DNA from 3 places in the Thiorhodovibrio winogradskyi genome. Region 3 is predicted to be linked to each of the others. Evidence: predicted binding sites of a transcription regulator. Region 3 holds the regulator's gene; each other region holds the start of a gene.

Region 1 (3,271 bases), 410 kb from region 3:
TCAATCGGCCAGCTGGTGCCGCCGTTCCACTTCATGGTGGCGCAGGCGTTGTAGGCCATGGGTCCCTTGCAGCCGAGCCGATACAGGCACCAGCCCTTTTTCGCGCCCTCGTCATCGAAGGTCTCGGCGAACAGCCCCTTGTCGTAGAAGGGCCGGCGATAGCAGCGGTCGTGAATCGACTGGCCAAAAAACGCCAGCGGCCGGCCATACTCGTCCAACTCGGGCAGGCGGCCGAAGGTCAGATAATGCGCCAGCACGCCGGTGATCACCATGGGCAGCGGCGGGCAGCCGGAGACGTTGATCACCGGTTTGTCGCGCACCACCTTGGACACCGGCACCGCGCCCGTGGGGTTGGGATCAGCCATCGGCAGTCCGCCAAAAGCCGCGCAACTGCCGACCGCGACCACGGCGGCGGCGCCGGCCAGGGTTTCCTCCAGCATCTGCAAATTGCTGATCCCGGCGATGGTCGAGTAGCCCGGATTGGCGCCCGGCCCCGGCAGGGAGCCATCGACCACCACCAGATACTGGCCTTCGTTGGCGTGCATGGCTTCTTCGCGCGCGCGCTCGGCCGCCTCGCCAGCGGCGGCTTGCAGGGTGTGGTGATAGTCGAGCGAAATGGTCTCCAGGATCAAATTCTCGAGCGTGGGCGCGAAGCTGCGCGTTAAGGACTCGGTGCAGCCGGTGCATTCCTGAAACGACAGCCAGATCACCGAGGGCCGGCGCGCCTGGCCCAGGGCCTCGGCGATGGCGGTCGCCGCCGTCGGAGGCAAGGCCAACAAAGACGCGGTGGTCACGCAGAACTTCAGAAAGCCGCGCCGGGATACGCCCTGGCGTTCGAGCGTCTCGCCGAGAGTCGGGCGATCATGCATGGGGCTTACTCCCTGAGTCGGATGGGTTGGGAAAAAGGTTGGATGCGAGCGCGGAGGTCAGAGCATCCAGCGCCGCCGGCAACGCCTCGGCCTGGGCCGGCAACAGCCGCGGCACCGGCGCGATCTCGATCTGCAGACCGATGCGCTCGTCCTCGCTGTCGCGATAATCGATCAGCCAGACGCCGCTGTAACGGGTTTCCCGGATATGCGTCGCGCCCAAGGCATCAATACTCGCGCGCACTTCGCCCTCGCCCAAGGCACCGAGCAACTGCTCCCGGTCGCCAGGGCCGAACGGCAGAGCCGCGAGATCAATGCAGCTCGGCTCGCCGGTTTCGATCAGCCGCGCGAGGGCGTGGCGGATTTCATGCAATACCGCTGACGCCGAGCCAAAGCGCGCCGACACGGGTGGGCAGCTTGGGCTAGGTGCCTGGCTGGGCGAGCTCTTGGTCGCGAAACTGGAAGAGAAATGCGCATCATCCATAGCCCTATTATCTTAGCTGCTCTGAAGCACGGCGCCTCTCTGCATGGCGAAAAATCAAACCAATCCTTGACGAATATCAATTCGATGGACGGACATTTCCCCTGTCTGCCAGTTCGCAAGCCCAGATGTGGCGGGCTCGCTCGCGCCTTCAGTGATCAGCTGAAAACTCAGCCGCAATGCGATACTGTCGCTCGGCCTCGCCTTGCGCACCCGAGTCCTCGGCTTCGACTAGCTCGCAGGTATTGGCCATGCGCGCTTGCATGGCGGCTTTCCAGGCACGGTTGGTTTTGTCAGTCAGCAGTGCATCTGGCATCAAGGCCGCGGCGGCGGCGGCCGCGACAAAGTGATCGGCCTGCGCCAGCCAATCGGTCTCCTTGCCGCAGTCGGTATAGGTTTTGGTCGCCCAGGCCTTGGCGGCGCGATAAGCGTCCTCGAGTTCATCGGCTGTCGCATCCATGCGTTGGCCGGTGGCAATGGCGCGCTTGACGCGCTCATCCTGGCACAGGTGGGTCACACTTTCGACGAACCCCAGGCCGAGTCGGCGCTGATCGGCCGCTGGTAGGGATTGGAGCAGAACACGGAGTTGTTGATCGTTGGCGATGGCGGTCATCTCAAGGGGCTCCTGGTCTTGTGATTACAATTGAACTTGATCGCATCTAGGGATCGCATCTAGGGATCACATCTAGGGATCACATCTAGGGATCACCTGTAGGGATCACTTGTAGGGTCGCTGTTAGTGTCACTTTATGGGTCGCTTTAAGCATAGACCCTTCAGCCAGTGAAGCCTAAGGCGCATCGAGCGAATCACTCGCTGCTGAGTTCAATGTGTTCGGTGCCGAGATACTGGCATAAGGCCGCGATCACTTGCTTCAGCTGGGGGGTGACGGCCTCCTGGCGCAGGGCATCATGGGCGATGCCCTCGCAGCGGCCAAAGATGGAGTGGCACAGGTGATCTTCGTCGCTGACCCGCAGCTGCAGGTCGTCGAGAATGCGTCCCAACTCACTCTTTGTGGGGGCGACCCCAAGCGCGCTGAACAGGTCGATCAGGGCGCCGAACAGGGGGGCGGCATCCGAGCCGAGACCGAAATCACTCGGACGGAAATCAATCCGACGCTCAGAAACGCGGCTGATCCAGACGCGGAAGCAATAGCGCTTAAGTGAGTGATAAAGTGGTTCATCACTGATTAAAAACAGCAACAGGTTGGCGGGTTTGGCAAAGAATGGCGCATCGGAGATGGTCCAGCGCCGTTCCTTGACCAGGCGGTGAATGCGGATGTGCTCGCGGAAGTCTGCTGCCTGGAGTTGATCAAGAATCAGCACGGTTTTTTCCGCCTCGCTGAGCGCGCAGGCCTTGCTGGCGATATCATCGAGCGGATGAATGGGGGGCTCCTCGCGACCAAGCTCATCGCGGCTCGGCGGCAAGATGATCTCGGGCGGCGGTGGATTCTGCTCGGTAAAGTCGTAATAGAGCACATGCGGGAATTCGAGCGCTTGTGCGAGTGCGTGGGCAAAGGCCGTCTTGCGTCTGTCGCTGTCGCCCTCGATACTCAGGGTGCGAATATGACGGGTCGGTTCCTCGAGCAGGCAGCGGACTTGAAAATCGTAATCGTCGTTGGACTCGAAGCCGTTTTCGGTCATTGCCTGGCGCAGTCTGGACATCTTAACGGTCCCCGATCCTTCTTCATGCATGATCCGCCCACTGCCGCGTCCGGAGCCTGATGCCTAGACCGCGGGCTGATTTGGGCAGGCGCGAACTGGTAGCGCCTTTTTATGAATCTTTCCGTCCTTGGCGTCAATGCTTTTAGTGGGCATGATATGTTTATTTCTATATGCGATATGTGATTTTTTTAAGGCTCTTGTCTCGGCACCCGCGCATCAGCCTGCTGGCAATCGCCCTGTTGGCCAGCACAGGAAATCATTT
Region 2 (3,271 bases), 320 kb from region 3:
GTGACAACCGCTGTCGCAAGCGTCGAAAAACCGGCAACATAGAATGGAAAGTCGGTAACAGGACATGCCCTGGATGGCGGATCGAGAACCTGTCGATCAGATCGCCAGATGCGCCGGACCTGTCGAATTTTTCGGGTGTTTTCGACAGGTTCATGGGCCGACGCGGGGCGTGTCGATAATTTCGCCACGGCTGTTGGCACTCTTGGTGCCGGGGACGCAGCGGATGCCGAGATCGGTTTTCCAACAGCATGAATGCCAGTTCCTGTTTCATTCCGCTGGCGCTCAGATGCGTCGCATCGCCGGTTTTATCCGGAAAGCATATTCCATCAGTCATGACTGACAGTCTTGGTGAAACAAGGGGCGCAGGCAAGACTTGATCCGAGTCTAGGCGCCGCAGGCGCTGGCGCGCCAGGCTCTGTGCTGAGTCAGCCTTCAGCCACCCCACCAAGGAGTCCGCTCATGACCCCATCAATGCCCCTGGATCCGACTGTCCCGCCAACCGCCTTTGGCGCCGCTGGCGAGGCGTTGCCCGAGCTGGAACTCTCCGAGGAGGACATTCATGCCGCCATGCGCCATCTGTCGGGCTACATCGATATTTCCACCAGCGACTTTCAGGCCATTTACCATCTTGCCCACACCCAAGCGATCGAGCGGCTGTTCGGTGGCCTGCGCGCCGGGCGCCTGATGCGCACCGGCATGGCCCCGCTCACCCCCGACCAATCCCTGGCCGATGCCGCGACGGCACTGGCGCGCCAGGGGCTGAAGGGCTTGCCGGTGGTGGATGCCGGCGGCGCGGTGCTCGGCATGCTGACCGAGACCGACTGCCTGCGCGAACTCGAGGCCGCGATCCTGCCCGAGCTGCTGGTGCGCCTGATCGAGGCGTCGGGCCAGATCACCCATCGCTGTCATGAAACCCGCGTCGGCGCCGCCATGACAGCGCCGGCGGTGAGTGTCGATCCGTCCGCCGGCTTCGCCGCCATGATCGCGGCCTTCCAGCGCCATCCGGGACGCGGAATGCCGGTGGTGGATGCCGAGGGCAAATGGCTTGGCTTGCTGCTGCGCAAGGATTTTCTGGCGGCTTTTCGTCTGGGGGAGCAGTTATAGCGGACTAGATCCAAGTCTCCGGATAGCGCCGCCCCGCCGGAAGGTTGTTCACCACCACCCCCACCAGCAGCAGGATCAGCGGTCCCAGGGTGGCGGGGATCAGGCAATAGATGAAGCCCAGCGCATGGATTTGCTCCGATCCAATCACCGCGATCAGCGCGGTCGCGCCACCCGGCGGGTGCAGGGTGCGGGTGGCGTGCATCAGCGCAATGGCCGTGGCCACCGCCAGGCCGGCCGCCAGTTCGGGCCAGGGGGCGAGCAGTTGCCAGGCGGCCACGCCCACGGCCGCCGAGACCAGATGACCGCCGATCAGATTGCGCGGCTGCGCCAGCGGGCTGCGCGGCGCGCCATAGACCAGCACCGCCGAGGCGCCCAGCGAGCCGATCAGCAGAATGAGATCGGCATCCGCGAACCAGAACTGATGCAGCCAGGCCACGGCGCCGATGCCGAGCAGGCTGCCGATCCAGGACCAGAGGATTTCGCTCCAACTCACGCGCGGCGGCGAGCCGCGGGTGGAGCCGCGCATCTTGGCGAAATAGGCGCCCAGTCCACGCAGCAGGCGTTGTCCTGTCGCGGCGGCTGAGCCTGGGTTGCGCCGCGCGGCGCTGCGGGCATCCTCCGGACCCTTGGGTCGATGGGTGTTCATGGCGAAGTCTCTAAGGGGTTGACCTGGCCGCCTACCCTGCGCCAGCCACGGCGCTGCATCCTTGATGCAGGTCAAGCCGCCATGGTGTCAACTCCCCAACCTTGTCCTTGACCTTGCCGCTTGACTTAAGTCAAGGGCAAGCCTTCCTTTCCGGCTAAGACACTGCCCCGGGCCATCCCGAGTCCGCTGTCCTGTTTCACCTTCACCCGGTCGAGGCACATTCTCATGTCCCAGCCCTTTGTCATCACATTGACCGCCGATCATCGCCGCTGCGATCAACTGCTCGCCCAGGTCGAGACCGCCATCCAGGCCGCAGATTGTCCGCTGGCCAGCGGCGCGACCGAGGCCTTTTGCACTGCGACCGAGGGGCACTTCCGGTTCGAGGAAGAGACGCTGTTTCCGCCGCTCGAAGCCGTCATGCCTGGCGCCACCGGCCCGACAGCGGTGATGCGCCAGGAGCATCAGCTCATCCGCGGGCTGATGGGCGATCTGCGCACGGCGGTCGCGGCCCAGGACTGCGATGACAGCCTCGGCGTGATCAGCACCCTGCACATGGTCTTGCAGCAGCACAACATCAAGGAAGAAGGCGTGCTCTACCCGGCCGCCGACCGCAATCTGGCCGACCGCGTCGAGCAGTTGCTGGCCAGCCTGGCCTGAGCGATTAAACCTCGGAACAAAGGTCATGCATCGCGCCGAAGACGACAAGCCGTTAGAAATGTATGAGAAACAGGCCGGTGCAACGCCCGACGACTCCCTTCCTGGCTCGCCTCTCGCCCCTTACCCCTCGCCCCTCAATACCCGTTATCTCGATGTCTCGACCCTACCGCCGCCCGAGCCGCTGGAGCAAACCCTGGACGCGCTCGGGCGGCTGAAAACCGGCGAGCGGCTGATTGTGCATCATCGCCGCCAGCCCTATCCGCTCTATGACCTGCTCAAGCGGCTGGGGTATCGCTGGGAGGCCAGTGGCACGGAGGGCGGCTGGCGCATCCTGATCGAAGCCGACCCGGCGGCCGCGGACCCGCTGGCGCGGCCACTGCTATGATTGCCACCGCCGGCTTGAGCCTGGAGCAGGCGCCGCCGCTTGATCTGCCGCGGCGGTTGTTCCTCACTGCGCCGCTCTTTGCCATCGCCGCCGCGCTGCTGCTGTTTGACCAGACCGAGGCCATCCTGGCGACGCGCTGGAGTCCGGCGGCCCTGGCCGCGACCCATCTGCTGACGGTCGGTTTTCTCGGATCCGTCATGTCCGGGGCACTGTTGCAGATGCTGCCAGTGGTGGCCGGCGCGCCGGTGCCGAGGGTGCGTCTTCTGGGCACCGCGATTCACGCGCTGCTGACCCTGGGCGCCCTGGGCTTGGCGCTGGGGTTTTTGCACCGCTGGTCGCTGGCGCTCGGTCTGGGCGCACTCTGTGCCGCACTGGGCTTTGGCCTGCTGGCGGTTGGGGCGCTCGTGGCTTTGGGGAGGAAACGCCTTTACCCCGTCGAGCCCTTCACCTGGCCACCGCTCGCGCTGCTCATCACCCTG
Region 3 (3,271 bases):
CACCGCGAAGCTAACCAGCGCGGGGATGAACAACCGGAAGAAGGACTCGAAATCAATAATGCCCTTCTGCCAGACCATCAGGGTGGTGATGTCGCCAAAGGGGCTGAAGGCGCCGCCTGAGTTGGCCGCGATCACGATGTTGATACAGGCCAGGCCAACAAACTTGGGACTGTCGGCGCCCACCGCCATCACCACTGCGCACATCAACAGCGCGGTGGTCAGGTTGTCGGCCACCGGCGAGATAAAAAAGGCCAGAAAACCCGTCATCCAGAACAGCGTGCGGTAGCCAAACCCCATGCGCAGCAGCCAGGAGCGTAGGGCATCGAAAACCAGGCGCTCCTCCATGGTGTTGATGTAGGTCATGGCCGCGAGCAGGAACAAAAACAGCTCGCCGAACTCCATGATGTTGTGTCGCACCGCTTCGGCCGCCGCATGGGGGCTGCCGTGATGGGTTTCGTAGTAGTAGGCAATGAGCAGCCAGATCGCGCCAGCCGCCAGCATCACCGGCTTGGACTTGCGCAGATGGGTAAATTCCTCCGTCATCACCAGGCCATAGGCGACGACAAAGATCAGCAGCGAGGTCAGTCCCACCCAGGTGGTGGTCAGATTCAGATGTGCGGTGCCGCCCTCGGATGCCAGCAGGCCGCCAGAGAAGAACAGCAAAAGTGTTCCCAGCAGCGCGCTGCTGATGCCGATGGAGGCGCGGCCAAGACCAGCCAAGGCCGGGAGATGACGCGCAGGTTGATCGCGAAGGTCATGCATGACAGGAAATCCTGAAAGAGACTGCAAATGCCGGTTGCCTGCAACCAGCCGGGCGGAAAAGGGCACTAAGGATGTCGTGATTGCGCCGCCGATGCAAGGCGGGTTGACTGTCCCTCGCCTTGCGCGCAAGCGACGGTATGGAGGTAGATGTGTTTTTTTGCGCGATGGTGGCGGGCTCGGCGGCTCCGGCAAGGGCGCCAGCCCGCAAGAAAATCAGCTGGTTTCGCGCTTGCCCGTGCGGTTTTGTGCGATGCCCGCCAGGGCTTCAATACGCGGCATGTTAAGTACCTGAACATGTTTTCTGTCAACATCCAGCATTCGCTCGTCTTGAAAGCGGGTAAACAGCCGGCTCACGGTCTCAACCGCCAGGCCTAGATAATTGCCAATCTCATGCCGGGACATGCTGAGGTGAAAATCCGTAGTCGACAGACCGCGCTTGCCCAGACGTTGGGACAAACTGACCAGAAAAGCCGCCAGGCGCTCCTCGGCATTGCGTTTGCCCAGCAGCATCAGGAGTTCGGATTCCTCGACAATCTCCTTGCTCAGCAGGCGGTAGAGTTGATGCTGTAGCGAGGGCAGGGTGGCCGCCAACTCCTCGAGCCTGCGGAAGGGAACCTCGCAGATCGCCGAAGTCTCAAGCACCCGCGCCGAACAGGCGTGAAAATCCTGATCGATGGCGTCCAGGCCGATCAACTCACCGGGCAAGTGAAAGCCAAGCACCTGCTCGCCGCCCTCTGAGCTCGGGGTGTAGGTCTTGACCGACCCGGTCTTGACGACAAAGAGAGATTGAAAACGCTCACCGCCGTAAAACAGATGCTCGCCGCGATGCAGCGGCCGCGAGCGCTTGATCACGCTCTCCAGCTTCTCGACATCCTCGCCTGACAAGCCCATTGGCAGGCAAAGGGCGTTAAGCGAGCAGTTGCGGCAAGCAACCCGGATATTTTCGAAAGAAATAATTTTATCCTGACTCAAGGCGCTCCACTCCGATCAGTTTTTTGCCATTTTGCAGCCGTCATTGACGGAGATCAAGTGGAGCCTCCCATCAGGCCAACCCTAGATGCAAACAGGGAATCGAGCAGGCACAAAAAAGCCGCGCCTGGGTCGGCGCGGCTCGGAGCCCAGCTCAGGCACTCGGTGCCTGGGCTGTCTGCGCTGTGTAACAGACTGCTAGAGTCAGTCTTACTTGGATTCGCCGCTGTTGGCCGGAGCCGGAGGCGCGCCATAGGGAGCACCATAGGGAGCCGGGGGCGCGTAGCCATAACCCGGATGGCCGTAGCCGCCATAGGGGTAGCCGTGGCCATAAGGGCCATAGCCATAATAGTCACGGTTATAGCCATAACCGCGGCCACGTCCTAGACCGCGACCACCACCCGACATGCTCATGTTGAAGTCGCCATAGCCGTCGCCCAACATGTCACCCAAGCCATCACCCCAGCCATCATTGTAACCACCGGGGCCGCCCCAACCAGGACCCCACCAAGCCTGTGCGGTACCCATAGAGAAGGCGGCAGCGCCAGCAATGGCGGCAACGCCAATCATCTTAGAAAACTTCGTCATTGTCTCTCTCCTAAATGGTAACGTCTTTCGGGTAAGCAGTTGATGTCAGAACAGGAAACCAGGACTGCCCGGCCATCTGAAAGGGTCGGGGCCGAGTGGGTCGGACCCGCGTGAGTCGGTCCAGCTTGTCTGGCTCAGTTGGCCCAGGTGACAGCTTAGGCCGATTCCTGCCGACTGTCGGGTCACCAGACTTTCTTGACCGCTCCCGCGGCCCCGACTCGCGCATTCGCCGAAGCGAATAACTCAAGAGTATACGTGCAGCTTCCGCGCTTGTGAAGTGCTGACGCACCGCATTTGACGCGATTTGACAAGGGGAATTGTCATTTCCACCATCATCGCCGCCACTACAGGGTGCTGCAAGAGACATTGATTCTTGAGCAATGCACAAGAAGTTAAGTGACTCAAGCGCATGCCAGAATCCTAACTGTCGCAGCCCCGCGGCGCCAAGCGCAATCAATGCAACGGTGGATCCACAGCCGGAACCTTCTCGACCGGCGCGACTTGCTTGTCCGGACGGCGCTGAGGGGTTGCGTCTTCGGGCAGGTCGCCGATCATCATGACAGTCGTGGGGTAAACGTCGAGATCGCGCAGACTCACGCGCAAATGCTCGCTATCCCAGCGCAGCTCGTTGAAAATCGCCGAGGGGGAGCGCAGACGCCGCGACAGGGTGCCGGCGCTAATCATGCGCACCGGCCCCGCCACGCTCTGCTCGGTGAGGTCAAAGGCATCATGGACATGACCCGCGAGCAGCGGGCGTTTGGCGAGTTCCTTAAGAGCGCCTTCTGGCCATGCCGGGTCAGCGCGGTTCCCTTGGTGCCCACCTCGCGCAGCGGGTGATGCGCGGTGACCAGATCGCGTGCGCCCTCCGGCAGCGCATCGAGTGTGTTCAGAAAGCGCGCGAGCGAGGCCAGTTCTAGCATGGGCAGATATTCATTCCCAGCATGAGCATGAG

Evidence for each region. Region 3 encodes FNR, which switches genes on or off when oxygen is low (the NO sensors DNR and NnrR bind a similar motif). Its sites were predicted from a motif close to TTGATNTANATCAA; they were not measured.
Region 1: Thiowin_RS15425 (hydrogenase expression/formation C-terminal domain-containing protein) is a predicted target of FNR. The motif match lies at 1,417-1,430, and genes of this name have one in related genera.
Region 2: Thiowin_RS12070 (HPP family protein) is a predicted target of FNR. The motif match lies at 1,812-1,825, and genes of this name have one in related genera.

The regions. Positions count from the first base shown of each region.
Region 1 covers NZ_CP121472.1:3,430,919-3,434,189, forward strand. Annotated here, with positions in the region: gene Thiowin_RS15420 (hydrogenase small subunit) at 1-869, opposite strand, end outside; gene Thiowin_RS15425 (hydrogenase expression/formation C-terminal domain-containing protein) at 862-1,272, opposite strand; gene Thiowin_RS15430 (hypothetical protein) at 1,499-1,960, opposite strand; gene Thiowin_RS15435 (hypothetical protein) at 2,155-3,009, opposite strand.
Region 2 covers NZ_CP121472.1:2,707,236-2,710,506, forward strand. Annotated here, with positions in the region: gene Thiowin_RS12065 (CBS domain-containing protein) at 460-1,104, shown strand; gene Thiowin_RS12070 (HPP family protein) at 1,109-1,750, opposite strand; gene Thiowin_RS12075 (hemerythrin domain-containing protein) at 1,976-2,407, shown strand; gene Thiowin_RS12080 (DUF2249 domain-containing protein) at 2,433-2,792, shown strand; gene Thiowin_RS12085 (hypothetical protein) at 2,789-3,271, shown strand, end outside.
Region 3 covers NZ_CP121472.1:3,025,872-3,029,142, reverse strand. Annotated here, with positions in the region: gene nhaD (sodium:proton antiporter NhaD) at 1-762, opposite strand, end outside; gene fnr (fumarate/nitrate reduction transcriptional regulator Fnr) at 976-1,734, opposite strand; gene Thiowin_RS13705 (sulfur globule family protein) at 1,942-2,319, opposite strand; gene Thiowin_RS13700 (hypothetical protein) at 2,773-3,003, opposite strand; gene Thiowin_RS13695 (hypothetical protein) at 3,000-3,239, opposite strand.